Regions from separate parts of the Massilia oculi genome, predicted to be linked through region 2. Evidence: riboswitches for the same ligand, from Rfam matches in the RefSeq annotation. Region 2 holds a riboswitch; each other region holds the start of a gene.
The links. Region 2 has a riboswitch for cobalamin ahead of DIR46_RS06040 (TonB-dependent receptor). Riboswitches for the same ligand answer to the same signal wherever they lie in the genome.
Positions count from the first base shown of each region.

Region 1: linked by a shared signal. The riboswitch ahead of DIR46_RS10310 (TonB-dependent receptor domain-containing protein) and the one ahead of DIR46_RS06040 (TonB-dependent receptor) in region 2 are both predicted to bind cobalamin.
Region 3: linked by a shared signal. The riboswitch ahead of DIR46_RS14610 (cobaltochelatase subunit CobN) and the one ahead of DIR46_RS06040 (TonB-dependent receptor) in region 2 are both predicted to bind cobalamin.

Region 1 covers NZ_CP029343.1:2,215,646-2,225,258, reverse strand. Annotated here, with positions in the region: gene DIR46_RS10330 (cobyrinic acid a,c-diamide synthase CobB) at 1-331, opposite strand, end outside; gene cobO (cob(I)yrinic acid a,c-diamide adenosyltransferase) at 325-951, opposite strand; gene DIR46_RS10320 (ABC transporter ATP-binding protein) at 948-1,727, opposite strand; gene DIR46_RS10315 (FecCD family ABC transporter permease) at 1,724-2,746, opposite strand; gene DIR46_RS10310 (TonB-dependent receptor domain-containing protein) at 2,808-4,673, opposite strand; cobalamin riboswitch at 4,739-4,971, opposite strand; gene DIR46_RS10305 (histidine phosphatase family protein) at 4,991-5,533, opposite strand; gene DIR46_RS10300 (adenosylcobinamide-GDP ribazoletransferase) at 5,533-6,315, opposite strand; gene cobT (nicotinate-nucleotide--dimethylbenzimidazole phosphoribosyltransferase) at 6,312-7,343, opposite strand; rRNA gene DIR46_RS10290 (16S ribosomal RNA) at 7,782-9,316, shown strand; tRNA gene DIR46_RS10285 (tRNA-Ile) at 9,399-9,475, shown strand; tRNA gene DIR46_RS10280 (tRNA-Ala) at 9,484-9,559, shown strand.
Region 2 covers NZ_CP029343.1:1,299,963-1,309,575, reverse strand. Annotated here, with positions in the region: gene DIR46_RS06060 (hypothetical protein) at 1-763, shown strand, start outside; gene DIR46_RS06055 (hypothetical protein) at 773-1,960, shown strand; gene ylqF (ribosome biogenesis GTPase YlqF) at 2,246-3,193, shown strand; gene DIR46_RS06045 (DODA-type extradiol aromatic ring-opening family dioxygenase) at 3,194-4,018, opposite strand; cobalamin riboswitch at 4,105-4,354, shown strand; gene DIR46_RS06040 (TonB-dependent receptor) at 4,424-6,379, shown strand; gene DIR46_RS06035 (cobalamin-binding protein) at 6,384-7,259, shown strand; gene DIR46_RS06030 (thiol:disulfide interchange protein DsbA/DsbL) at 7,411-8,073, shown strand; gene DIR46_RS06025 (hypothetical protein) at 8,070-8,414, shown strand; gene DIR46_RS06020 (helix-turn-helix transcriptional regulator) at 8,448-9,086, opposite strand; gene DIR46_RS06015 (MFS transporter) at 9,083-9,613, opposite strand, start outside.
Region 3 covers NZ_CP029343.1:3,184,870-3,194,482, reverse strand. Annotated here, with positions in the region: gene DIR46_RS14610 (cobaltochelatase subunit CobN) at 1-2,232, opposite strand, end outside; cobalamin riboswitch at 2,418-2,637, opposite strand; gene DIR46_RS14605 (ROK family transcriptional regulator) at 2,787-4,037, shown strand; gene ssb (single-stranded DNA-binding protein) at 4,219-4,722, opposite strand; gene uvrA (excinuclease ABC subunit UvrA) at 5,168-8,017, shown strand; gene DIR46_RS14590 (phosphoenolpyruvate carboxykinase (GTP)) at 8,125-9,613, opposite strand, start outside.

The sequences.
Region 1 (9,613 bases), 920 kb from region 2:
TCCCGAACTCGCGCGACAGGTCCGCCGCCGAGGGAGATCCGTCGTACAGGCCCATCACGCCCTCGACCAGGATCGCGTCCGCCTCATGCGCGGCAGCGGTCAGGCGCTGGCGGCAGGCATCGACGCCCACCATCCACAGGTCGAGGTTGTGGACCGGCGCGCCGCAGGCGCGTTCGAGCAGCATCGGGTCGATGAAATCGGGGCCGCACTTGAACACCCGCACGCGCTTGCCCATGCGGACCAGCCGCCGCGCCAGCGCGGCCGTTACCGTCGTCTTGCCCTGGCCGGACGACATCGCGGCCACCAGGACGATGCGGGCGCCCGTCACCATTCGGTCCCCGCCTGGGCCGCGATGCCGGCCTTGAACGCGTGCTTGACCACGTTCATCTCGGTGACGGTATCGGCCACCGCGATCAGTTCCGGCGGCGCGCCGCGGCCGGTGATCACCACGTGCTGCATCACCGGCCGGTCGAGCAGGTCGGCGATCACGGTGTGCACGTCGAGGTATTTGTATTTCAGGGCGATGTTCAGTTCATCCAGCACCACCATGCCGATCGCGGGATCGGACAGGAACTGCCGGGCCAGCACCCAGGCCTCCTCGGCCTTGGCGATGTCGCGCTCGCGGTTCTGCGTTTCCCAGGTATAGCCTTCGCCCATCGCATGGAAGCTCACTTCGTCGGGGAAGCGGCGCAGGAAGGTTTCTTCGCCGGTCGACAGGGCGCCCTTGATGAACTGGACCACGCCCACCTTCATGCCGTGGCCGAGCGCGCGCGCCACCATCCCGAAGGCGCTCGAGCTCTTGCCCTTGCCGTTGCCGGTATTGACGATGACGATGCCGATTTCCTTGTCGGCCGAGGCGATTTTTGCGTCGATGACCGCCTTTTTGCGCTCCATGCGGGCGCGGTGGCGTTCGTTCAGGGCGGCGGTCTGTTCTGGAGTCATGTCGGTCATGCGGGGCCCTCCTTGGGGATGAAGATGCGGCGGCCTTCGTGTTCGATCATGTCGATCGGATGGCCGAGGTAGTCGCCCAGCAGCGCCGGGCGCATGATCTGGTCGTTGGCGCCGGCCGTCCAGCGGCCGTCGCCCATCAGTAGCAGCGCGTGGGTAGAAATGCGACTGGCCAGGTTGAGGTCGTGGCCGATCATGACCACGGTCCGGCCCTGCTCGCGGCACAGGCGGGCCAGCAGGCCCATCACGCTCACCTGGTGCGCCAGGTCGAGCGCATTGGCCGGCTCGTCGAGCAGCAGCAGCGGCGTCTGCTGCGCCAGCAGGGCGGCGATCGCCACGCGCTGGCGCTCGCCGCCGGACAGGGTGCGCACGTCGCGCGCGGCCAGGTCGTCCACTTCCATCGACGCCAGGGCCATCAGAGCAGCCTGATGGTCGTCGCTGCCCTCCCAGTAGCGGTTGGCGTGGTAAGGGTGGCGCGCCGACAGCACGCTTTCCAGCACGGTATAGGCAAACGCGTCGTGGCGCGACTGGGCCAGGAAGGCGCGCTCGCGCGCCAGTTCGGTCAGCGGCCAGGCCGCCATGGCGCGGCCGTTGACGTGTACCGATCCGCCGTTCGGCTGCTGCAGCCCGGCCAGCGTGCGCAGCAAGGTGCTCTTGCCGGCGCCGTTGCGGCCGATGATGCTCCAGCATTCGCCGGCGCGCGCGGTCCAGTCGAGGTCCCGCACCAGGGTGCGCTGGCCGATGGACAGCAGCAGGTCGTGGGTGGAGATCGAGTTCATTTGCGCAGGCGGTGCAACTGGTAGAGGAAGACCGGCGCGCCGATCATCGCCGTGATGGCGCCGACCGGCAGCTGCTGCGGCGCGATGATGGTGCGTGCCAGCGTATCGCACAGCACCAGGAAGGCGCCGCCTGCCAGCACCACGGCCGGGATCAGCACCCGGTGGTCGGGCCCGAAGGCGAAGCGGCAGGCATGCGGCACGATCAGCCCGACGAAGCCGATCGAGCCGGCGCTGGTGACCGCGCTCGCGGTGAGCAGGGCCGAGACGAAGAACAGGCCTTTGCGCAGCGCGCCGACGCGCACGCCCAGCGTCACCGCATTCTCTGCGTGCAGCGCGACCATGTTCATGGCGCGCGCATTGCGCATGGCGAACAGCAGGCAGCCGGCCAGCACCAGCCAGGGCGCCAGGCGCAGCGGCGCGCCGGCCAGGTCGCCGATCAGCCAGAAGATCATGCTGCGCAAGCGCCCCTCGGGCGCGATCGACAGCATCAGCGTGACCACCGAGCCGCACAGGGCCGAGACGATCACGCCGGTCAGCAACAGCATCGAGGCACCGCCCTCGGCCGCCTGGCCACTGCGAAGGTCGCGCCGGGCCAGCAGATACAGCAGCATGGCGACGCCGATGGCGCCGGCCAGCGCGGCGGCATCAACCATCAGTGTCGAGGCCATCAGCAGCAGCGCCAGCAGGGCGCCGACCGAGGCGCCGGACGAGACGCCCAGCACATACGGATCGGCCAGGGGATTGCGCAGCAGCGCCTGCATCATGAGGCCGGCCAGGGCCAGCGCGCCGCCGGTCGCGAACGCCACCAGCGCGCGGCTGGCGCGCAGCTCGAGCAGGGAAGCGGAGAGCGAATCGGGCTGGCCGCTCGCGAGCTGGCGCAGGGCGTCGGGAATCTCGTCGAGCGGCACCCGGATCGAACCGGTCATGCCCGCGAACAGCAGGGTGGCAATGGAAAACGCCAGCATGGCGCCAACGATGAGCGTGGCGCGCTGATGTAGCGGCGGGACGGATGCTTGCATGCTGGCCCTGTCGATTGATCGGTTGCCCGCGGCCTGGTTGCCGCGGGCAGGGGGTTATAGCTTAATGGATGCCGTAGCGCAGGGCAGCAAACCAGGTGCGGCCGCTGGTGCCGTAGTTACGCGCGATCTCGTACTGCTTGTCGGCGACGTTGTCCAGTCGCATCAGCAGCGACCAGTCGGGCGTGAACTGCCAGGTCGTGTACAGGTTGAGCAGCCCGTAGCCGCCGAGGCGACGGTTGTTGGCGGCGTCGTCGAAGCGCTCGCCCGATACCGTCAGCTCGGCGCCGGCCTTGAGCGTGCCCATCGTGTAGTCGGCGCCGAAGCTGGCGTGCTTCTTCGCACGGCGCTGCAGCTGCTTGCCGGTGGTCTCGTCGCGCGGATCCTGCCAGTCGAGGCTGGCGCGCAGGTCGACGCCCATCAGGCGGGTGCTGCCGGCCAGCGAGAAGCCTTCGAGCAGGCCTTCGTTGACGTTGTAGGCGCAGCTGCGGTTGATGCCGTCCGGGCACGGGGTGCTCGACACGATCATGTCGGTCAGGCGGTTGTGGAAGTAGGTCGCATCCAGCTGGTAGCCGTTGCCGTCGTAGCGCAGGCCCACTTCGCGGTTGCGGCCTTTCTCGGGCTTGTTGGTTTCCAGGCCGTAGCCGGGGAAGTACAGCTCGTTGAAGGTCGGGGCGCGGAAACTCGTGCCGACGCTGGCGGTGGCGCGCAGGCCGTTGCCGAAGTCGTAGCCATAGCCGGCGGCGCCAGTGTTCTTGCTGCCGTAGACCGAGCGGTCGTGGCGCGCGCTGACGTCGATCAGGTGCTGGCCGCGCTTGGCCGAGTAGGCGGCCGCATACGAATTGGTGATGCGCGAGCGGCGCATCGACGGCACTTCTTCCTTGCGGTGCGTGTACAGCAGTTGCAGCGTGTCGCGGCCGATGGCGATGTCGTTCTGCCAGCTGAACTCGTCCTGCTGGGTGTCGATCTGGCTGGCGCCGGACGGCGTCGCGTTGGTGAAGTTGCCCGACTTGTCCTCCGAGCGCGCGTACTGCAGCGTGCTGTGCCAGTTTGGCAGGATCTGGTTGCGCATGAAGACCGCGGCGGTATTCAGGTCGTTGTCGCTGTGGACGTCGTAGTTGGCGGTGCCGCTGTCGTACTGGCTGAACAGGCGGCTGACCAGGAACTGGGCGCCGATCTCGTGGCCTGGCGCGAGCGCCATCGTCACGCGGCCGTTGGCGTTGCGGCGGCGGTAGCCGTCTTCGTCAGGATTGTAGCCCGAGGCGCCCGGGCGGGTGGACGAGAAGCCGTCCGAATCCTCGTAGCCGGCGCCGAACGCATAGCTGACGGCGTTCGGGCCGCCGCTGCTGCCGTAGATGCCGGCGTCCGCCTGGCGGGTGGCGTTGCTGCCCACGCCGAGCGAACCGGTGACGACCGGGGCGCCTTCGCCCTCGCGGGTGAAGATCTGGATCACGCCGGCGATGGCGTCGGCGCCATACAGGGTGCTGAGCGGACCGTAGACGATCTCGATGCGGTCGATGGCGCCCAGCGGGATGGCGTTCCAGCTGGCCGTGCCGGTGGTCGCCGAACCGAAGCGCACGCCGTCGACCAGGACCACGGACTGGTTGGCGTTGGCGCCGCGAATGAAGACACTGGTAGTGGTGCCGGCCGCGCCGTTGCGCGAGATCTCGATGCCGCGCTGGCGGCGCAGGATGTCGGCCACCGAGCCGGCGCCCGAGCGCGCGATTTCCCCGGCATCGATGACGGTGGTGTCGGCGATGACGTCGGCGGCGCGCTGGGCGGTGCGGGTAGCGGTGACGACGACGGTGTCGGCTGCCGGAATGGCGTCCGGCGAAGGAGCAGGTGAAGGTGCGTCAGCGAAAGCGGCGGACGAGATGACGGCGAGGGCGAGCGAGACCGCGGCGGCTTGCCGGGTTACTGGAAAATTCATGAACTGTTTCTTATAAAGGACAACCAGCCGACGTCCCCGTAGGCCAGATTGAACGGCATCGCACGAGGCGACGCCACCTTTTGGCCGGTATCCGGGCTGACAAGTATGGCCGTCCGACCTTCCCATGCATGCGCACAGTGGTATGAGGGGACGGTTTGCCGCATGGCTCGGGGAGAGCATGCGGCACTTGCTTACCGTTGCGGGGGCAGCACACGTTGGCCCTTGAATAGAGCTTCGTGTTTCCCGTTTAACTGCGACTGCGAACGCAGGCGCGAGCACCAAAACGCCCTCATTATAAGGTGTCGTCGGAGGTGTTGTCAGGTTTCCAGCATCATCACTTCACCGTAGTCGATCCGGTGTGGCGCCTGGGCGGCGCGCAGCGCGGCCTCGACCAGGGTGCCGCCGAGGTGCAACGAATGCAGCAGTCGCATGGTGCCGGCGTGGCAGATGATCAGGGCCTGCGCATGTCCTTCGCGTCGCATGTCGGCATCGAAACCGGCCACGCGCGCAGCCACGTCCATCACGCTTTCGCCGCCGCCGGGATGGTAGTGCAGCAGGTCGGCGCTCCAGTCGTCGATCTCGCTGCGGGGGATGTCGTCCCAGCTGCGCATTTCCCAGGCGCCGAAGTCCATCTCGGCCAGGCGCACGTCGAAGGCTGGCGCTGGCGAGAGCCGCTGCGCCAGGACGGCGCTGCGGGCGAGTGGACTGGCGTAGACCGGCATCGCGCCGGGCAGTCCCTGGTTCGCCAATGCTGTCAGCACCCGTTCGACGTCGGCTTCGCTCGCCGTGAGGTCGCTGCGGCCGTAGCAGTGCCCGGCCGGCACCTCGGGCCGTGGATGGCGCACCAGGTAAATACGCATCAGGCCAGCGCGCCGCGGCCGAGCGTGGCGAGTACCGCGATATAGATGGCTACCTCGGCCAGCTGCTGCACGGCGCCGAGGCAGTCGCCCGTATAGCCGCCGAGCCGGCGCGTGAACTTGCGCGCCAGCCAGCGCGTGGCCAGCATGGCCGCCAGCACCGAGGCGACGATTGCGGCCAGGTCGAGCAAGCCGAAGGCCAGCAGGACAAGCGCGGGCAGCATCACGGTGAGCGTGGCGATGCCGAATTCCCGGTCGCTCATGCGTACCGCCAGCGGCTTGGCCTTGCCCTCGGCGCGGGCGTATTCCATCTGCCAGATCAGGGACGTGGCGGCCAGTCGCGAGAGCGGGTGGGCCAGCAGCAGGGCGGCGATGGCGCTGGCCGGCGGCAGGCTGGCAACTGCGGCCAGCTTCGCGCCGAGCATGCACACGATGCCGATCGCGCCGTAGGCGCCGACGCGCGAATCCTTCATGATCTCGAGCGCGCGTTCCTTGGTCATGCCGCCGCCCAGGCCATCGCAGGTATCGGCGAAGCCGTCTTCATGGAATGCGCCGGTAACGTAGATCGTCGCGGCGGTGGACAGCACGGCCGCCACCGCCGCCGGCAACCACTGCGCGGCCACTAGATAGACCGCCGCACCGATGGCGCCCACCACCACGCCCACCAGCGGGAAGTAGCGCGACGCGTGGTTCAGCCAGGCCGGTTCGAAGCCCACCCAGCGCGGAATCGGCAGCCGCGTGAAGAATTGCAGCGCGATGAAGAACAGGCGCAGCTGGTGCGTCATGCCGAGCGTTCGCTGACTTGCGCCGAGGCGAAGGTGGCCATCTCGTTCAGGAAGTTGGCGCTGGCGTGCAGCAGGGGTAGGGCGAGCGCGCTGCCGGTGCCTTCGCCCAGGCGCAGGCCGAGGTCGAGCAGCGGGCGGGCGCCGAGCTCCTCGAGCAGCAGGGCGTGGCCATGCTCACCCGAGCAGTGCGAGAACACGCAGTAGTCGAGGATGTCCGGCTGCAGGCGCGCCGCCACCAGCAGCGCGCTGCTGACGATGAAGCCGTCGATCAGCAGCACCTTGCGCAGCTCGGCCGCCTTGAGCATGGCGCCGGTCATCATCGCGATCTCGAAGCCGCCGAAGGTGGCCAGCACCTCGAGCGGCTGGACGGCGTGGGCGTGAAGGGCCACGCTCGCCGCAACGACGTCGGCCTTGTGGCGGACGCCGTCCGGCGTGAGGCCGGTGCCGGCGCCGACGCAGCGCGCCAGCGGCCGCCCTGTCAGCTTGTGCATGAGGGCCGCGGCGGAGGTCGTGTTACCAATGCCCATCTCGCCGAAGCCGACCACGGTGCCGGGCAGGTCGCGCACCAGCGCCATGCCGTGTTCGAGCGCCGTTGCGCACTCTTGCGCCGTCATGGCGGGTTCGAGCGCGAAGTTGCGGGTGCCGTTGGCGACCTTGCGATGCACGAGGCCCGCGCGGTCACCGAAATCGTGGTTCACGCCGGCGTCGACCACGTGCAGCGCGCAGCCATTCTGGCGCGCGAACACATTGATGGCGGCGCCGTTGCCCAGGAAGTTCTCGACCATTTGCCAGGTGACGTCTTGGGGGAAGGCGGAGATGCCTTCGGCCACGACGCCGTGGTCGGCGGCGAATACCAGGATCGCGGGCTGGGCGATGGTGATCCTGGTTGAGCGTTGTATCAGGCCCAGCTGGCCGGCAAGCGATTCCAGTCGCCCCAGGCTTCCGAGCGGCTTGGTCTTGTTATTGATGGCGTCCGCCAGGGACTGGGAGAGGGCGGCGTCGGCGATAGGGGCGATCTTAGGAATCATATAGGGGTCTGTAAGAGAAGGTCGCTGAATGCGGCGGCTAAGATATCACAATCGTAAACCTTGCAAGCCGGCCTTCGGCTTGCTATAGTCTCGCTCCTCGACGCAGACGCCACCTCACGGTAGCGAAAGCGAAGAGAAAAAAGGGGTTGACGAAAAATGAGAAACACTTCATACTCTCGCCTCTCTGCTGCTGACGAACACAACGCTTCGAAGCAAAATGCAGAAAGCAGCACCGAATTCTGATCTTTAAAAATTAACAGTCGATAAGTGTGGGCGTTTGATGAGGGTGCCAAGAGCTTCGGTTCTTGATTACTTAAATTATCAAATGTTCACAAAAAGTATTAACGTTGCTTCAGCAATGAAGTAACGGTCAGTATTTTGAGTGAGCGACCTCGCTAGCAATAGCGAGTGACTCGAAAGAGTCAACAAACAGAGATTGAACTGAAGAGTTTGATCCTGGCTCAGATTGAACGCTGGCGGCATGCTTTACACATGCAAGTCGAACGGTAACAGGGAGCTTGCTCCGCTGACGAGTGGCGAACGGGTGAGTAATATATCGGAACGTACCCAGAAGTGGGGGATAACGTAGCGAAAGTTACGCTAATACCGCATACGATCCACGGATGAAAGTAGGGGACCTTCGGGCCTTATGCTTTTGGAGCGGCCGATATCTGATTAGCTAGTTGGTAGGGTAAAGGCCTACCAAGGCGACGATCAGTAGCTGGTCTGAGAGGACGACCAGCCACACTGGAACTGAGACACGGTCCAGACTCCTACGGGAGGCAGCAGTGGGGAATTTTGGACAATGGGCGCAAGCCTGATCCAGCAATGCCGCGTGAGTGAAGAAGGCCTTCGGGTTGTAAAGCTCTTTTGTCAGGGAAGAAACGGTAGAGGCTAATATCCTTTGCTAATGACGGTACCTGAAGAATAAGCACCGGCTAACTACGTGCCAGCAGCCGCGGTAATACGTAGGGTGCAAGCGTTAATCGGAATTACTGGGCGTAAAGCGTGCGCAGGCGGTTTTGTAAGTCTGACGTGAAATCCCCGGGCTCAACCTGGGAATTGCGTTGGAGACTGCAAGGCTAGAATCTGGCAGAGGGGGGTAGAATTCCACGTGTAGCAGTGAAATGCGTAGAGATGTGGAGGAACACCGATGGCGAAGGCAGCCCCCTGGGTCAAGATTGACGCTCATGCACGAAAGCGTGGGGAGCAAACAGGATTAGATACCCTGGTAGTCCACGCCCTAAACGATGTCTACTAGTTGTCGGGTTTTAATTAACTTGGTAACGCAGCTAACGCGTGAAGTAGACCGCCTGGGGAGTACGGTCGCAAGATTAAAACTCAAAGGAATTGACGGGGACCCGCACAAGCGGTGGATGATGTGGATTAATTCGATGCAACGCGAAAAACCTTACCTACCCTTGACATGTACGGAAGACCGAAGAGATTTGGTTGTGCTCGAAAGAGAACCGTAACACAGGTGCTGCATGGCTGTCGTCAGCTCGTGTCGTGAGATGTTGGGTTAAGTCCCGCAACGAGCGCAACCCTTGTCATTAGTTGCTACATTCAGTTGAGCACTCTAATGAGACTGCCGGTGACAAACCGGAGGAAGGTGGGGATGACGTCAAGTCCTCATGGCCCTTATGGGTAGGGCTTCACACGTCATACAATGGTACATACAGAGGGCCGCCAACCCGCGAGGGGGAGCTAATCCCAGAAAGTGTATCGTAGTCCGGATCGTAGTCTGCAACTCGACTACGTGAAGTTGGAATCGCTAGTAATCGCGGATCAGCATGCCGCGGTGAATACGTTCCCGGGTCTTGTACACACCGCCCGTCACACCATGGGAGCGGGTTTTACCAGAAGTAGGTAGCTTAACCGCAAGGAGGGCGCTTACCACGGTAGGATTCGTGACTGGGGTGAAGTCGTAACAAGGTAGCCGTATCGGAAGGTGCGGCTGGATCACCTCCTTTCTAGAGTAGCACCGGCGGCGAAAGCTGCATCATCAAGCGTCCACGCTTATCGACTGTTGAACAAGTAAAGAACAGTTTTATCGGGGCTGTAGCTCAGCTGGTTAGAGCACCGTGTTGATAACGCGGGGGTCGTTGGTTCGAGTCCAACCAGCCCTACCACGTTTCTCGGGGGATTAGCTCAGCTGGGAGAGCACCTGCTTTGCAAGCAGGGGGTCGTCGGTTCGATCCCGTCATCCTCCACCATTGACCTGGTTTGAAAGTTCAAACGTAAGCTCAGTAGCTTAGGTTTGATCTTTT
Region 2 (9,613 bases):
CGGCAACTATGCCGACTTCCGCTACTGGGGGCCGGACACCACGCCCGCCGGCGTCAACAAGAAGGCCGTCAACTGGGATGGCTACAGCAGCATCGCTGCGCAGAGCGGGCGCGTGCGCGACGCGCTCGACTGCTTCTGCACCGGCCAGAACTGGTGCTATATCGCGGCCTACAGCGCGGGCGAGCCGCTGCTGGGGTACACACTGGCCCATTTCGGCGGCACCACGCGCGCGCGCAAGAACGCCACGCCCAACGCCGACGGCGTCTGCGGCGACGCGGGCGGCGTGCAGGGCGGCTGGAACATCAAGTGGGTGAGGGTGGCGTCGGGCGCCGCGGGCGGCTCCGAACTGGCCAACGCCGGCGCCTGGACCACCTCCGAACCGCTGGTGCAAGACCTGCGCACCGGCACGGTGCGCGCGATGTACAACCACAACGACACCCGCAATATCTGGTTCTACCGCTACGCCGGCGCGCGCGGCACCGCGTATTCCTTCCTGCTGCCGGGCCAGGACGACGAGGTCGTGGCCTACCACAGCAGCGGCGGCGCGGCCGGCAACTCCGGCCGCGCGCTCTGCAATCCGGGCGACTGGTTCTGCGACGACCTGCGCTATGGCACCGAGGCGAACCAGGGCGGCAGCGTCAAGTGGAGCTGGCACTCGGTCGCCTTCCGCGACGACCGCGAAGACGTCGACCACTACGGCGACGGCAACTGGGGCGGCATCATCGGGGTCGTGCGCCAGGCGATGGTCGATACCGCCAACTAGGGGATCCGCATGCGTTGGCGTTGGCCGGCCGCGGCGGGCCTGGCGGCCTGCATCGGCCTGGGGCTGGGCGTCCTGGTGGACGAAGGCGAGGCGGTGCCCGGCGCAGCGCCGGCACTGTCGTCCGCGCCTGTCACGCAGACGCCGCCTTCCATCGCCGCGGCGCCGCCCGAGGACCGCGCCGCGCGCCGGCGCCAGCTCGTCGAACAGGTCCGCCTGACCGACCACACCTATTGCAGCTACCTGGCGCATTCGCGCTATCCGCACGAGTCGCGGCCGGCCGGCCACCATCCCGACCAGCTGTACCCGAACCAGCCGCTGCTCGAGACCAACCCGATGCGGGCGGAGGGCGGCGACAGCCATCCCGACGTCCGGCTGCAGAGCGCGCAGTCGCGGGTCTACCTGGCGGCGGGCGAGCGGGCCGACTTCTCGCTACGTGCGCTGGATGGAAGCGGCCAGCCGCTGCCGCTGGTCGTCACGCGTGCGCTGGCCCAGGGGATGACCTATGGGCCGAGCCGGCCGGCGCCGCGGGTCGCGGTGCCGTTCGCCGACGAGGGCGGCGCCTGGCGCGGGACACTGGCGCCGGCGGAAAACGCGCTGGCCGGCTTCCATGGCACCATCCGGCTCGAGGTCCGCTACCAGGCCGGCGGCCGCGAAGGCGTCGTGCTGTTCGACGTCATCTATTCGCCACAGTCGCCGGCCACCTGGAGCGGTGCGCCGCGCGAGGCGGTCGACGGCGGCGCGCTGCAGTTCGCGCTGCCGCTGGACGTGCGCCTGCCCGGGCGCTACGTGGTCACTGGCCGCGTCGACGATGCGGCCGGCCGGCCGTTCGCGCTGGCCACCTTCAACGAGGTGCTGGGGCAAGGGGCGCAGCAGGTGCGGCTCAGGGTGCACGGCAAGCTGCTGCACGATGGCGCGCCGCGCCTGCCCTTGTCGCTGCGCGACGTCGAGGGCTATCTGCTGCGTGAGAATCTTGACCCCGACCGCCTGCTGCTGCCGCGCCTGGAGGGAAAGGTGTTTGCCAGCCACACCCGATCGCTCGACGGCGTGCCGGATGTCGAATGGCAGAGCGAGGAACGCAGCCGCTACCTGGCCGAGTATGCGAAGGACCGCGCCGCGGCCCGTGCGCGGCTGGCGCGCTTCGATCCGCAGGCGATCTTGCCGCCGGCCGACTGCCGGATGGACAGGATGGATCAATAGGGAAGCAGGGGCAACTGCTCGACCATCGCCGACACCACGATGGCGCAGCACAGCATCAGCACGCCATACCAGCGTGCCAGCGACCGTTTCAGTTTTTCCCTTATGCGCATTCCCATCTCCGTCTTGTGCAGGCAAGAGGGCAGTGTGCGCGCGGAATATGTCATCAGTGTTGCAATAGCTCAACGGTGTGCATGTTGGAAAACAGCCTTGTGGCTGCGCCGCTACGTTTGTGTCGACGCTCAGCGTAAAATAGCGCCTTGGACGAAAGATTAAGAGAGCAATAGTATGTCGATTCAATGGTTCCCTGGCCACATGAACGCGGCCAAGCGGGAAGCGGCCGAGCAGATGGAAAACATCGATCTGGTGATCGAGGTCCTCGATGCGCGCCTGCCCGAGGCGAGCTGCAACCCTTTGGTGGAAGAGCTGCGCAAGTTCCGCCAGCGTCCCTGCCTGAAGGTCCTGAACAAGATCGACCTGGCCGACCCGAACGCGACCGCTGCCTGGAAAGCCTATTATGATGCCCAGGAAGGCGTGACCGCCTATCCGATGACGACCAAGAAGCCGGCCGACGTCGCCCGCATCCCGGACCTGGCCCTGTCGCTGGCCCCGCACCGCGGCGTGCCGACCAAGCCGTTGCGGATCATGATCATGGGCATCCCCAATGTGGGAAAGTCAACGCTGATGAACGCGCTGCTGAAAAAGCGCGTGGCCAAGGTGGGCGACGAGCCGGCCGTGACCAAGACCCAGCAGCGCCTGTACCTGAACAAGAACGTGGTGCTGGTCGACACCCCCGGCATGCTGTGGCCAAAGATCGCCATGGCCAGCGACGGCCTGATGCTGGCCGCCAGCCACGCGATCGGCACCAATGCCCTGGTCGAGGAAGAAGTGGCCGAATACCTGGGCGAGCTGCTGCTGGTGCGTTATCCGCAGCTGCTCACCGCGCGCTACGGCTTCAAGACCGAAGGGATGGACGGCGTGGCCGTGATCGAGGGCGTGGCCCAGCGCCGGGGTTTTCGCGTGCGCGGCGGCGATTTCGATTACGAGAAAGCTGCACATACCCTGTTGCAGGATTACCGCCAGGGCGCGCTGGGCCGCATCAGCCTCGAGACGCCCGAGTCGCGTGCGGCCAGCCTGGCCCGGCACGAGGCCGAAGTGGCCGAGAAAGCCCGTATCGCAGCCGAGAAGGCCGCCGCCAAGGCCGAAGAAGCGGCGCGCGGCAAGCGCGGGACGTAATCACGCCGCTGGCGGTGCTCCGAACCTGAAACTCGACACCGTCAGATTTCCCATGAACGCCTCTTCATGATAGACGCAGGCCGCCGCCTCCTGCCCGGCCGCCCCCAGCGCCACCATCAGCGGAATCAGGTGTTCCTCGCGCGGATGCGCGGCGCGCGCCATCGGCGCCGTATCCCAGCGCAGCAAGGCCTGTTCGCGCCGAGCCGGATCGAGGTCGAGCAGCGCGTGCTGCAGCCAGCCATCGAAAGCCTTCGAGGCCTCGCGTCCGTTCGGCCCGAACTGGCGCAGGTTGTGGTACGACAGCCCGCTGCCGATGATCAGGATGCCCTCGTCGCGCAGCGGCGCCAGCGCGCGGCCCGCCGCCAGGTGGGTGGCCGGATCCAGGTCGCGCCGGATCGACAGCTGCACCACCGGCATGCGCGCTTCCGGATAGACCGGGTACAGCATCGAGAAGGTGCCATGGTCGAAGCCGCGCTCGGCATCCAGCGCGGCTGGATGGCCCGCTGCCCCGAGCAGGTCGGCCACGCGCCGCGCCAGCGCCGGCTCGCCCGGCGCCGGGTACCTGACCTGATAGGTATGCGGCGGGAAGCCGCCGTAGTCGTAGATCATGCCGGGCGCCGTGCCGGACGACACCATGAACTGCGGCGTCTCCCAATGGGCGGTCACGACCAGCACCGCGCGCACCGTCTCTCCAGCCTCGGCGCGTAGTGCGGCCAGCGAGTCCGCCAACTGGTCGTAGGCCGCTCCGTATTGCTCGCGCATCCACGGCCAGGGGCCGCCGCCGTGCGAGACGAAATAGGTGGGCAAGGTGGGCAAGCGCGCCATGATCGCTCCTGTCGGGCATTGAAACGGCCATGTTAGCCCAAGCGGCGAGCGCTTGCCGGCGGTCGGGCGGGCCGCACCTTGTCAAGGTATAATCGCCCCGTTTTGGTGCTCTCGCGCGCATCCTGGTGCGCGAAGTTAAACGGGAAACACGACATGGCCGCGCCGCGCGCCGCCGTGGAAGTGTGCTGCCCCCGCAACGGTCAACAAGCGCCGCGTCCCCATTCAAGAGGCGTGGCGGGCGGTCTCGACAACCACTGTGCCAGTGTCCATCCTGCGCAGGAAGGTGAGGCCGTCATGCTTGCCAGCCCGGATACCGGCCAACACAGGTGGAAGCGCCAGGCGCTTCTAGTTGACTCCGGGCTGCGGGGAAGCAGGCCGGTGCCTTTTATCGAGAACACATTCATCATGATTTTTGCAGCTGCACCGCGCCGCGCGCCACTCGCACTGGCTTGCGCATCCGCCCTGTTCGCCCTCGCCACCCCGGCGATCGCCCAGGATGGCTTGCCGTCCGTCGTCATTACAGGCCCGCGCTTCCCGGCCCAGGCCACGCCGATCGGCGCCACCGTCATCACCGCCGAGCAGATCCGCAGCGCCGGCGCCACCGACGTCAACCAGGCGATCCGCAAGATCGGCGGCGTGTTCGGCCGCCAGAGCCTGGACGGCTCGTCCGACTTCGGCCTCGACCTGCGCGGCTTCGGCACCAACAGCGCCCAGAACACGGTGGTGCTGGTCGACGGCGTGCGCCTGAACGAGAACGAGCTGGCGCACACGGTGCTGTCGACGATCCCCGTGGACACGGTCGAGCGCATCGAGATCACGCGTGGCGGCAGCAGCGTGCTGTATGGCGATGGCGCCACCGGCGGCGTGATCAACATCGTCACCCGCCGCAGCGCTGGCGCCGGCACCCACGGTTCGCTGTTCGCCGAAGCCGGCCGCTTCGACCACCGCGACCTGCGCGCTTCGGTCTCCCACGGCGCCGGCCCATGGTCGTTCGACGCCGCGGTCAGCGACCGCAGCACCGATAACTACCGCGACAACAACAAGTACGAACAGACCAGCTTCAGCGGCGGGCTGCAGTATGCCTATGCGCCGAACGGCCGCGCCGGCCTGCGTGTCGAGAGCGCGCGCTCCGATTCGCGCCTGCCAGGCTCGCTGAGCGAAGAGCAGTTCCTGACCATTCCGACCCAGACCAATACCCCGAACGATTACGGCTCGGTCGACACCGATCGCGTGACCGCCTTCGTGGAGCACCGTATCGGCAACGTCGACCTGGCGGCCGAGCTGTCGCACCGCGAGCGCGACGTCTCGTCCACTTACGATTTCGGCGCACCATCGACGTCGATCTACGAGGCCGGGCAGACCCAGTTCTCGCCGCGCCTGCGTCACACCCTCGACCTCGGCGACAAGCGCAACGAATTCGTCACCGGCATCGACCTGATCCGCTGGGACCGCAAGGTCACCTCCAGCTTCTCGGCCGGCGACGCGCGCCAGGACTCGAAAGCCTTCTACCTGCGCGACGAACTGCGTTGGAATGTGCCGCACAACTCCCGCCTGGCGGTCGGCGGCCGTCACGAGCGTTTCGAGAAGGACTACAGCGACCCGCTGGCGTTCCCGCCAGTCCTGGGCGAGCACCGCAAGCAGTCGCTCAACGCCTGGACCGTGGAAGGCAGCATCGACGTGATGCCGCTCGTGACCGTGTTCGCCAAGGCCGGCCGCAGCTACCGCATCGCCAACATCGACGAGAACGCCTACCGTTCGACCCTGGACGTGCTGGAGCCGCAGACCTCGCGCGACCTGGAACTGGGCGTCAGCGCCGGCCTCGATGCCCGTAAAGTGACTGCCCGTGTGTTCCGCCACCGCCTGACGAACGAGATCTTCTACGACCCGACCATCGGCTATGGCGCCAACACCAACCTCGATCCGACCCGCCGCCAGGGCGTGGAGCTGGAAGGGCAAGCGACCTTCGCCGACGCCTGGCGCCTGCTTGGTTCGTGGCAATACGTGCAGGCCGAGTTCCGCGACGGCCCGAACGCCGGCCGCGAGATGGTGCTGGTGCCGAAGCACGTCGTCACCGCGCGCCTGGCCTGGACGCCGGGCGATGGCCAGAGCGCCGACATCGGCGCCCAGTGGGTCGACAGCCAGCGCTACGGCGACGACTTCACCAACAGCTGCAGCACCCGCATGCCGTCGTTCACCACGATCGACGCCCGCTATGCGCGCCGCTTCGGCCCGTGGGAGGTGGCGGTGTCGGGCCTGAACCTGGCCGACCGCCAGTACTACAGCCAGGCCTACAACTGCCGCGCCGGCATCTATCCGAGCGATGGCCGCCAGCTCAAACTGTCGCTGCGCTTCGACTTCTGAGGCCATGAAGTCCGCGCTGGCGGCCGTGCTGGCCGCAACGTCGATCAACGCGCTGGCGGCGATCGCCGTCGTCGACGACGCCGGGCGCACGGTCACGCTGGCGCGTCCGGCGCAGCGGGTGATCTCGCTCGCGCCCCATGTCACCGAGCTGCTGTTCGCGGCCGGCGGCGGGGCGCGCGTGGTCGGCGCCGTGAACTACAGCGACTATCCCGCAGCGGCGAAAAAGCTGCCCCTGGTCGGCAGCTACAACAGGATCGATGTCGAGCGCTTGCTGGCCCTGAAACCCGACCTGCTGGTGGTCTGGCATAGCGGCAACCCGACGCGCCAGATCGAGCAACTGTCGCGGCTGGGGATACCCATCTATCACAGCGAGCCGAGCCGGCTGGCACAGGTCGGCGACAGCCTGCTGCGCCTGGGCCGGCTGCTCGGCACCGAACCGGCGGCCCGGCAGGCGGCGCAAGAGTATACGGCGCGCATCGCGGCGCTGAGGACGCGCTACGCCGGGCGTCCGCAGGTGGGCGTGTTCTACCAGGTCTGGGATCGCCCGTTATACACCCTCAACGACGACCACATCGCCAGCGACATCCTGCGCCTGTGCGGCGGACGCAACCTGTTCGGCGCCCTGAAGACGATCGCGCCCGAGGTCGGCGTCGAGGCGGTGATCGAAGCCGATCCCGAAGTCATCCTGGTGGGCAAGCGCGACGATCCCGAGGATCCCGGCTGGAAAATATGGCAACCCTACAAGGGCATGACGGCGGTAAAGCGCGGCAACCTGTTCGCAATCGATGGCGACCTGACCAGCCGGGCGGGGCCGCGCACGGCCGAGGGCGCCACCCGCATCTGCGCGCTGCTCGAAGAAGCGCGCGGGCGCCGGCCTTGACGGCTTGACTATTCACGCCGCCGGCGTAGATTGAAAGTCATCAGCCCTTGTTTCAGCCGTAAGCAAATGCAAAAAATCGTGCTCCCGGGACAGGGCAACCACAAAAAGTGGTAATCTCGCGGTCGTTCGTTCATTCTTTTGGAAGGATTTTATGCGCACCCTGCGTTTCGCCCTCGTTGCCGCTGCCCTGGTCGCCGGTTTCGCCAATGCCTCGCCGACCAATCCTCAGGTTGGCGCCGAATACACCGTGCTCGCGAACCCGCAGCCGACCCAGACGGTCGGCAAGAAGGTCGAAGTGGTCGAATTCTTCGCCTACCACTGCGGCGCCTGCAACGCGTTCGAGCCGAGCCTGGTGAATTGGGTCAAGAAGCAGGGTGACAACATCGTGATGCGCCGCATCCCGCTGCCGTTCCAGGGCGCCAGCGATCCCGAAGCCCGCCTGTTCCTGACGCTCGACGCCATGGGCAAGCTGGAGGAGTATCATCATCGCGTGTTCCGCGCCGTGCACGTCGAGCGCAAGCGCCTGATGAAGGACGACGACATCATCGCCTGGGCCACCTCCAACGGCCTGGATAAAGCCAAGTTCCTCGAAGCGTGGAACTCGTTCGGCGTGCAGACCAAGCTCAAGCGCCTGCCGCAGATCGCCGAAGCATACAAGGCCAGCAGCACCCCGACCGTCGTCATCGACGGCAAATACGTCGTGTCGCCGGCAACGGTGGCGCAATCCAACAAGATCCAGGACATGGGCCAGCTGATGACGGCGACCGGCCAGGTCCTTGATGCACTGGTGGCGAAGGCAGCCAAGGAAAAATGACCGATAAAGTCGAAGGCGAGATCCTCAAGATTTACGAAGGGTCCCGGCCCAAAGAGGAAAACTTGTTCGAGACCAGTAACGTGAATCACCTCGCGTGGACGCTGGCGCTGATCTTCGTCCTGACCACCGTCTGGTTCGGCATTGCGCTCGTCCATGCCGAAAACCAGCGTCACGCGATGGCGTCGAACCTCTGCCCCGATCAAGTGTTCAAGGAAGGGTTCGACAAGAAATGCCTGACGACCGTGCGTTCGCGCGATCACTGGTGGGAGCATCTGTGGTACGGCGTGACCCATGTGCGCTCGCACCCCGATCACGACGGCCGCATCGATACCCGGAAGTAAGCCGACACGGCGTCCCCTGCGGACGCCGTTGTTCTATTCGGCGGTCCGCGGCGTGACCGCGTAGGCGCAGCGCCGCGCCCCGCCGAGCTGGTGCTCGATCCGCACCACCTTCACCTCCGGTCCCAGCACCCGCTCGAACACGGCCAGCTCCGAGCGGCAGAAATCCTGGCAGGCCGCCGCCGCCGCGCAGATCGGACAATGGTGTTCGACCAGCAGGACGCCGCCATCTTCCTGTGGCTGCGCCTCGGCCATATATCCTTCTTCGTCGCGTACCCGGGCCAGGGCTTCGACCCGGCGCGCCAGCGGCGCGTCCGGCGCCACCTCATGCAGCCGGCTGCGGTACAGCGCTTCGCTGGCCTGCTCGCGGGCGGCGATCAGGCGCTCCATGGCTGCCGGCCCGAACAGCGCCTGCACCTGTCCAATCAGGTCGACCGTCAGCTCCGCATGGCGGTCGGGAAAGCGGGCATGGCCGGCCTCGCTCAAACTCCAGCGCCGCACCGGGCGGCCGACCTTGCCGCTGCTGTCATGGCTTTCCACCAGCCCCTTATCCTGCGCCTGATCCAGGTGGCGGCGCACGCCCATCGACGTCAGCCCCAGCCCATCGGCCAGGGCCTGCGCGGTCTGCGGTCCGCGCATCTTGAGCTGCAACAGGATGCGTTCCGGTGTGTTCATGCGTTCTCCAGGTGGGGATGGGGGCTGCGCGCGCTCCAGCGGCGCAGGGCGACCGAGGCCCAGGCGGCGAGCAGCCCGCCGACGACCAGCACCAGGCGGGTATCGACCAGGGTCAGTACGGCGCCGGCCAGCGCCATCAGGATATTCGCCAGGCAGAAGATGGTCGACAGCAGGGCCATCACCGAGCCCTGGCCGTGCGGCGCGAACTCGTCCGCCGCCCAGGTCTGCAGCGCGGTGTTGTAGAAGGCATGCGGTGCGCCGAACAGGAGGATGCCGGCGATGCCGATCCACAGGTTGCCGAAGCCCACGCACAGCACGGCCGAGGCGGCCGCGGCCGCATACCAGCCGGCGCGCAGCCGTCCCTCGACCCGGCTGGCGTGGCCGGCGAACAGGGCGGCCATGGTCATCAGCGCGCACATGCCCATATTGACGACGGCGATCTGGCGCGCATCGTAGCCGCCCACGTCCACCAGCCACAGCGGAAAGAACTCGTACAGCGCCGCGACGCCGCAGCAATAGGCAAGGTG
Region 3 (9,613 bases), 1.9 Mb from region 2:
CAGCTCGTCGTACAGCGGCGTGGTGGCCAGCGGCGGCGTCAGGTGGTCGACGATGACGGCCAGGCCGCGGCGCTTGGCCTGCGTGCCTTCGCCGACGCCGTCGACGATATACGGATAGATGCCCGGCAGGTCGCTCGCGATGAGGCTCGGATAGTCGTCGCTCGACAGGCCGACGGCCTTGCCCGGCATGAACTCGTAGGTCGAGTGGCGGCCCACGTGCACCACGGCGTCGGCCTTGAAGCGGTCGCGGATCCAGTGGTAGAAGCCCAGGAACTGGTGCGGCGGCGTGATGCTGGTGTTCGCGTGCAGCAGTTCCTCGTCCACTTCCCAGCCGCGCGGCGGCTGCGGGCCGATGAAGACGTTGCCGAACACCAGTCCCGGCACCAGCATCCTGCCACCGTCGACCATCACCTTGCCCGGCGCCGGCCCCCAGCCGCGCATGCCTTCGATGCCGTAGCCGATCAGGCGCCGATAAAGGGGAGCAAGCGACTGGCAGGGGCGTGGCTTGACGTCGTCCAGGCAGGAAAAATAACCCTCTTCCAGCGCATGCAGGTCGCGCGTGGCCTGCACGCGCTGCGGATGGTCGACGCCCTCGACCAGGTGCAGCAGCTCCTCGATCACGGTTTCGGCCTGTTTGCGGCCCAGCGCGCGCTCGCCGGCCTTCTCGGCCGCCAGCACGTCGGCATGCAGGCGGCCCAGCAGGCCGTCCTGCATCTCGCCCCGCACCCGCGGCGACAGGGTCGCAAACCAGCGCGCGTAATCCTGGGCCGTGACGCCGTTGACGGTACCGGCCATCTCGCGCAGCGCGGCGCGGTCTTCCGGCAGGTTGACGCCGCGCGCCATGATCATGTCGAGCAGCGCCTCGGGCGAGGCCGGCAGCTCGCCGACCGTGTAGCCGGCGGCCTTCAGGGCATGCAGCATCTCGAACAGCGAGTCCGGCACGTTGAGGTTGTCGGCGCCGATGTTCTGGCGGCCCGGCGGATGGTTGTAGTAGACCACCGCGACCTTCTTGTCGGCGTTCGATTTGGCGCGCAGCGCCAGCCAGCGCGCCACGCGCCCCGACAGGCGGTCGACTTCGGCCGGCAGCAGCACCGGAGGACGGTTCTCGATGCCGGTCTGGCGGTCGCGCTCGGCCTGGCCCAGGGCCGCCACCACCATCGGCTGGCCGATGCCCTGCAGCTCGGGCAGCGCTACGCGGTACTGTACCGAGTCGGGCGGCAGGCCGTCGGGCGACAGCTGCCACTGCATCGCGGTGCGGTCCGACAGGCGGATCGCCTTGAACACCGGGATGTCCAGACGCTTGAAAGCCTCCTCCACTGCCGCCCGGCCCTCCGCGGCGCCGACCACGAAGTCCTGCAGCACCACCAGTGCGGCCGGCTTGGCCGGCGCCACCAGCTGCGGCAGGCGCTCCAGCGCCTCGCGCGAGGCGCCGCCCCAGCGCGTCAGCAGCTGCACGCAGGGCTGGCCGAGTTCCTCGATGCGGCGGCACAAGGCGGCGGGCACCACGCCATCCATGTTCGCCAGGTCGAGCACGACCACGGTCGGCCGGTCCTGCAGGCCGAGCTTCGAGGCATTGCCCCAGGCGGCGGCGTCCTGCAGCTCGCGCTGTCGCGCGCGCAGGCGCAGGGTCGGCTCGGGCTGCGGATCGGCAAGGGCCGTGCCTGGCGCAAGCAGGTGCCGCATCAGCTCCGTGGTGTTGTCGACGCCGCCCGCCTGCCACACGCGGCGCGCTGCCAGCCAGTGGCGGGCGGCGGGCTCCAGCTCGGCCGCCTGCAGCGCGGCCGGCGGCGGGGCCTCGCCCGCCAGCTGGCGCAGCAGCTCGGGCGAGAAGCCGGCCAGGCTGCCGTGGCGGGAGCGCGTCATCAGGTTCAGGGTCGCCTCGCCATTCAGCGCCAGCACGGCGGTGTCCGGCCTGGCATGGCGCGCCAAGGCATCCTTCATGCGGCGCGCCGGGTCGCCGAACAGCGACACCGCCAGGATGGTGTTGGCGCCGGCGATCCACTGTCCCACTTCGCGCTCGCCCGCCGCCATCAGCTGGGCCGGGGTGCGCAGCAGGATGCGGTCGCGCGGATGGCTGGCCAGGTGGCGGTGGGCGGCCTCGATGGCGCCCGGCGCGGCGCGCTCGGTGACCACGGCGAACAGGGTGGCGGCGCTGGCGTGCTGGAAGCCCGGCATGCAGGCGAGCAGGAACGTCAGCACGGCGCAGATGCGGACAAGGAGAAGCGTGTTCATGTTGAACGTCGACCTTTTAGCAGCGCGCTAGACGCGCGCATGACAACAGGCAGCCGCCATCCTTCCACGATGAACAGGGACGCTTGCGCGCACGCCAGGAGGGCGCACGACCGCCTTGGCGACAGCACGAGCAGCAAAAGAAGGAACAGCGGACAACCAACAGGCACGCCCTCACCCCGGGACGTACGAATGCATCGTGGATGGCCGGTCTTCTGGCTCGCCGTCTTCCTTCCCCGGTCCTGCCTTCCCGTGCGCGGGGCACAGTGGCGTTCGACCGGAGTCGTCAGGCTTACAGCAGCGGGGGCTGCGCCGGACTGGCGCTCGATGGTTATCGCGCACGTCACCGGCTTCCCGTTTCACCTCCCTGCAGACGAGCAGGAAGGCACCATTCACTTGATTGGGCGCGATTCTACCGCCAAGTTCGACCAGTTGTCACCGCATTATTTTTCCTCGCATTCGCGCATGCCCGGAAAAATAAATCGCACAGGTTTATTTACGGGGAATGGATTTATACTGGCGGCTTCCAGCCGTCCCGCCCCTTGAACGCCCGCGCCATGCCGCCCGATAACGTACCGCCTACCGCCTTCGATCCCGCCACCATGCCGCTGCTGCGCACCGTCGGCTCGAACCAGGTCGGCATGCGCGAGTTCAACGAGCGGGTCGTGCTGCAGGCGATCCGCACCCATGGCAGCCTGCCCAAGGCCGAAGTCGCGCGCCTGACCAAGCTCAGTACCCAGACGGCCTCGGTGATCATCAACCGCCTGCTGGACGAGCAGCTGGTGGTCAAGCGCGACGCCGTGCGCGGCAAGGTCGGCCAGCCGTCGCAGCCGATCGCCCTGAATCCGGAAGGCGCGTTCTCGATCGGCATCCAGATCGGCAGGCGCGCGCTGGACGTGGTGCTGCTCGATTTCACGGGCGCGCTGCGCTGGCAGTCGTCGACGCCGTACGCCAGCCCCGAGGTGGAGCAGGTATTCGCCGCCATCGACGCCAGGCTGCGCGAGGTGGACGACTTCCTCGGCCCTGAACTGGCGCCGCGCCTGACCGGCATCGGCCTGGCCGCCCCGCTCACGCTGGGCACCTGGCACGGCCTGGAAAGCCTGCTGCCGCAAGAGGCGGAAGCCTGGCGCCGGGTCGACGTGCGCATCCGCCTGCAGGCCATGACGCCATTGCGCGTGGACTTCGCCAAGGACACGATCGCGGCCTGCGTGGCCGAACTGGTGGCCGGCCGCGGACGCACGCTGAAAAGCTATCTGTACGTGTTCGTCGACACCCTGGTCGGCGGCGGCCTGGTGATCGACGGCGAGCCGCACAGCGGCCAGTTCGGCAACGCCGGCGCGATCGGTTCGATGCCCCTGGGCCTGGCCGATACTGCAGAACGCGGCGTGGCGCCGCAGCTGCTCGGTGCGGCCTCGCTGGTGCGGCTCGAAGAGATGCATGCCCAGGCGGGATTGGCGCCGCTGGCGTTCGGCGACGAACGCCTCTTGAGCGGGCCGTGGGAAGCGGTGACCCTGCGATGGATCGAGGAAGCCGCCAATGCGATCACCTTCGGCGTCACCGGCGCGGCCTGCCTGCTCGACCTGGATGGCGTGATCGTCGACGGCGCCGTCAGCCGCGCCCTGCTCGAACGCCTGATCGCCGCGATGCAGGAGCAGATGACGCGCTACAGCTGGCAGGGCACCGAGCGGCCGCTGGTGATGGCGGGGACGATCGGGATGACGGCCAAGGTCATCGGCGCGGCCTACCTGCCGCTGCATGCGAACTTCGCGCCGGCGCATGGATTGTTCCTGAAGGCGGCCCGGCGCTAGCAAGGCGTGCGCTATGCCGGGAAGATGAAGATCGTGTGGGTAACAGATCCGGACGGGAATATCTTGAATATCAACTGCAGCTGAGTTCCGTTACTGGGTTAACGACCAGATCGCCGTCCATAAAAAAAACCCTGCGAATGATGCACTCACAGGGTTTGTCGTACCGCTCAGACCGGAAATATCAGAACGGAATATCGTCATCCATATCCGAGAAATTCGGCGCCGGTTTCGGCTGCGGACGCGCGGCCGGGGCCGGTGGCGCCTGGCGCGGAGCCGGACGCTGCGGGGCCGAGTAGTCGTCGTCCATGCCGCCGCCCATACCGCCGCCCATGCTGTCGCCGCCCATACCCTGGCGGCCACCCAGCATCTGCATGTTTTCAGCGATGATGTCGGTGGCGTAGCGCTCGATGCCGTCCTTGTCGGTGTACTTGCGGGTCTGCAGGCGGCCTTCGACGTAGACCGACGAACCTTTCTTGAGGTATTGGCCCACGATCTCGGCCAGGCGGCCGAAGAAGGAGATGCGGTGCCACTCGGTCAGTTCTTTCTGTTCGCCGGTATTGCGGTCCTTGGATTTGTACGAGGTGGCGACCGCGATGTTCGCGATGGCGTCGCCGCTCGGCATGTAGCGGATTTCCGGATCGCGGCCGAGGTTGCCGACGATGATGACCTTGTTGACTGATGCCATGGTGTTACTCCTGCTGGGTATGGTAAGCCCTGACTCTGCGTATTTCTAGGCGTCAGGGAACGATGTGTTGCAGCTGACTATTATGCGGTCCGCCACCCAGTTTCAGCAATCCTTTTCGTTGGCGGGCATCAGCCAAAACACACTATCGAAAAGGCTGTTTCGTTGTCGATTAAGTCAGATAAATAACTGCGCTGAAAATTATTTTCCAGTTCTGAACGCTTTGTCATTGAAGCGCCCGCTGATCGGCCCACATAGCATAGACCCGGCCCTCCTGCGCTTGTCAAAGTGGTATGCCAACCTGGCACCCCTGGTACAGCAACTACTGGATAGATGTACAGCCGAAACAAAAACGCGCTACACTTACGGGTTCTCCCCGATTGGCCCGCTTACCGCGCTGCTGGCGTCTGCGGCCCCGCAAAAACTGATAGAAAGTCTGCCCAACTTAATGGAAGAAATTCGCATTCGTGGTGCCCGCACGCACAATCTGAAGAACATCAACCTCGACCTGCCGCGCAACAAGCTGATCGTGATCACCGGCCTGTCGGGCTCGGGCAAATCCTCGCTCGCCTTCGACACGCTGTATGCAGAAGGCCAGCGCCGCTACGTCGAATCGCTGTCGGCCTATGCGCGCCAGTTCCTGCAACTGATGGAAAAGCCGGACGTCGACCTGATCGAAGGCCTGTCGCCGGCGATCTCGATCGAGCAGAAAGCGACCTCGCACAACCCGCGCTCGACCGTCGGCACCGTCACCGAGATCCACGACTACCTGCGCCTGCTGTACGCGCGCGTCGGCACGCCGTATTGCCCGCAGCACCCGCATGAGCCGCTGTCGGCCCAGACCGTGTCGCAGATGGTCGATGCGGTGCTCGCCATCCCGGAAGGTACCAAGCTGATGATCCTGGCGCCGGTCGTGGCCGGCCGCAAGGGCGAACATGGCGACCTGTTCCAGGCCATGCAGGCCCAGGGCTTCGTGCGCTTCCGCATCGCCAGCGGCGTCAATGCCGCCAAGATCTATGAAATCGATGAACTGCCCAAGCTCAAGAAGACCGAGAAGCACAGCATCGACGTCGTGATCGACCGGGTGAAGGTGAATCCGGACATCAAGCAGCGCCTGGCCGAAAGCTTCGAGACCGCCCTGCGCCTGGCCGACGGCCGCGCCGTGGCCTACGAGATGGACACCGAGAAGGAAACCGTCTTTTCGAACAAGTTCGCCTGTAATGTTTGCGGCTACTCGCTGCAAGAGCTGGAACCACGCCTGTTCTCGTTCAATAACCCGATGGGCGCCTGCCAGGAATGCGATGGCCTGGGCCATATCGAGTTCTTCGATCCGAAGCGGATCGTGGCCTTCCCGCACCTGTCGCTGGCCTCCGGCGCCGTCAAGGGCTGGGATCGCCGCAACCAGTTCTACTTCCAGATGCTGCAGAGCCTGGCAGCCCATTACGACTTCGACCTCGACAAGCCGTTCGAGCAATTGCCGAAATCGTCGCAGGAAGCCGTGCTGTTCGGCTCCGGCAAGACCGCGATCCCGTTCAGCTACGTGAACGAACGCGGCCGCACCGTGATCCGCGAGCATACCTTCGAAGGCGTGGTCAACAACCTGCAGCGGCGCTACCGCGAGACCGATTCGATGGCGGTCAAGGAAGAGCTGGCCAAGTTCATCAACGAAAAGAAATGCCCGGCCTGCGAAGGCGCGCGCCTGCGCACCGAAGCGCGTTTCGTCAAGATCGGCCAGGGCGAGCAGCAGCGCGCCATCTACGAGGTGTCCGATAAACCCCTGCGCGAAACGCTGGACTATTTCGACAAGCTGGAGCTCAGTGGCGCCAAGCGCGACATCGCCGAGCGCGTGATCAAGGAAATCGTGTCGCGCCTGAAGTTCCTGAACAACGTCGGCCTCGACTACCTGTCGCTCGACCGCAGCGCGGATACCCTGTCCGGCGGCGAAGCCCAGCGTATCCGCCTGGCCTCGCAGATCGGTTCGGGCCTGACCGGCGTCATGTACGTGCTAGACGAACCGTCGATCGGCCTGCACCAGCGCGACAACGATCGCCTGATCGCGACGCTGAAGCATTTGCGCGACATCGGCAATAGCGTGCTGGTGGTCGAGCACGACGAAGACGCGATCCGCACCGCCGACTACATCGTCGACATGGGTCCGGGCGCGGGCGTGCACGGCGGCGCCGTGATCGCCGAGGGCACGCTCGAGCAGATCATGAACAACGAGCATTCGCTGACCGCCCAGTACCTGGACGGCCGGCGCAAGATCGAAGTGCCGAAGAAGCGCACCAAGGCCGATCCGGCGCGCCAGCTGGTGATCACGGGCGCGAAAGGTAATAACCTGAAGGATGTGACCCTGACCTTGCCGGTGGGCCTGATGACTTGCGTGACGGGCGTGTCGGGTTCGGGCAAGTCGACGCTCATCAACGACACGCTGTATCCGGCGCTGTCGCGCCACCTGTACGGTTCGCAGACCGAACCGGCCGAGCACAGCTCGATCCACGGCCTGGAACACTTCGACAAGGTGATCTCGGTCGACCAGGCGCCGATCGGCCGCACGCCGCGGTCGAACCCCGCGACCTATACTGGCCTCTTCACGCCGATCCGCGACCTGTTCGCGACCGTGCCGACCGCCAAGGAACGCGGATACAGCGCCGGCCGCTTCTCGTTCAACGTCAAGGGCGGCCGCTGCGAAGCCTGCCAGGGCGATGGCGTGATCAAGGTCGAGATGCACTTCCTGCCGGACGTGTACGTGCCGTGCGACGTCTGCCATGGCAAGCGCTACAACCGCGAAACGCTGGAAGTGCAGTACAAGGGCAAGAACATCACCGAAGTACTGGACATGACGGTCGAGGATGCGCACGAGTTCTTCAAGCCGGTGCCGGTCATCGCGCGTAAACTCCAGACCTTGCTGGACGTGGGCCTGGGCTATATCAAGCTGGGACAGAGCGCGACCACCCTGTCGGGCGGCGAGGCGCAGCGCGTCAAGCTGTCGCTCGAGCTGTCCAAGCGCGACACCGGACGCACGCTGTACATCCTGGACGAACCGACCACCGGCCTGCACTTCGCCGACATCGACCTGCTGCTGAAGGTGATCCACCGCCTGCGCGACCAGGGCAATACGCTCGCCATCATCGAGCACAACCTGGACGTGATCAAGACCGCGGACTGGATCGTCGACTTGGGACCGGAAGGCGGCGCCGGCGGCGGCATGATCGTGGCGTCGGGTACGCCGGAGCAAGTGGCCAAGGTCAAGGACAGCCCGACGGGCAAGTACCTGAAGCCGTTGCTGAAGGGTTGATCTTCACCGTTCGACCCAAATGAAACAGGGGCAACGCCATTGGCGTTGCCCCTGTTCTTTTTTATATGACCGCTTCCAACAGCGGCCTCTCCCCCACTCGGCCGGTCTTAGCCAGCCAGTTGCTTCTCCAACCGATCCTTGGTGTCCACCAGCTCTTGCGGCAGGCGGTAGGCCAGCTTGTCGAACAGTTCACCGTGCAGCTTCAGCTCTTCGGCCCATGCGTTCTTGTCGATCGACGTGATTTGCGTGAACTGCGCTTCGGTGAACTCCACCCCATCCCAGTTCAGATCGCCATACGATGGCGAGGTGCCGAACAGGTGCGCGTTGCCGGCGGCGGCGCTGCCCTCGGTACGGTCAAGAATCCACTTCAGCACGCGCATATTGTCGCCATAGCCCGGCCACACGAAGCCGCCATCCTCGCCGGTGCGGAACCAGTTGACGCAGAAAATCTTCGGCAGCGCAGCCGGATTGATCGCGGCGACTTTCTTGCCCAGATCCAGCCAGTGCTGGAAATAGTCGCTCATGTTGTAGCCGATGAACGGCAGCATCGCGAACGGATCGCGGCGCACCACGCCCATCTGGCCGGCGGCGGCGGCGGTGGTCTCGGAACCCATGGTCGCGGCCATGTACACGCCATCCACCCAGTTATTCGCCTCGGTCACCAGCGGCACCGTGGTCGAGCGGCGGCCGCCGAAGATGAAGGCCGAGATCGGCACGCCGCTTGGATCGTCCCAGGCCGGGTCGATCACCGGATTCTGGGTCGCGGCCACGGTGAAGCGCGCATTCGGGTGCGCCGCCTTGGTGCCGGAGGCCGGCGTCCAGTCCTTGCCCTGCCAGTCGATCAGGTGCGCCGGCGCTTCCTTCGTCATGCCTTCCCACCACACGTCGCCGTCGTCGGTCAGCGCCACGTTGGTGAAGATCACGTTCTCGCGCAGCGAGGCCATGCAGTTCGGATTGGTCTTTTCATTGGTGCCCGGCGCCACGCCGAAGTAGCCGGCTTCGGGGTTGATCGCGACCAGCTTGCCGTCAGCCGCCGGCTTGATCCAGGCGATGTCGTCGCCGATGGTCGTCACTTTCCAGCCGTCGAAGGTCTTCGGCGGGATCAGCATCGCGAAGTTGGTCTTGCCGCAGGCCGAAGGGAAGGCTGCAGCCACGTATTTCTTGTCGCCCTGCGGCGACTCGACGCCCAGGATCAGCATGTGTTCGGCCAGCCAGCCGGTGCCGCCGGCTTGCGCCTCTTGGTAACCCATGTTCGAGGCGATGCGCAGCGCGAAGCATTTCTTGCCCAGCAGCGCGTTGCCGCCGTAGCCGGAACCGAAGGACCAGATCTCGCGGGTTTCCGGGTAGTGCACGATGTACTTGGTGGCATTGCATGGCCAGGCGACGTCGTTCTGGCCGGCAGCCAGCGGCGCGCCGACCGAGTGGACGCAAGGAACGAACTCGCCGTCCGGGCCCAGCACGTCGTATACGGCCTTGCCCATGCGCGTCATGATGCGCATATTGACCGCGACATAAGGCGAGTCGGACAGTTCGACGCCGATATGGGCGATCGGCGAGCCCAGCGGGCCCATCGAGAACGGCACCACGTACAGGGTG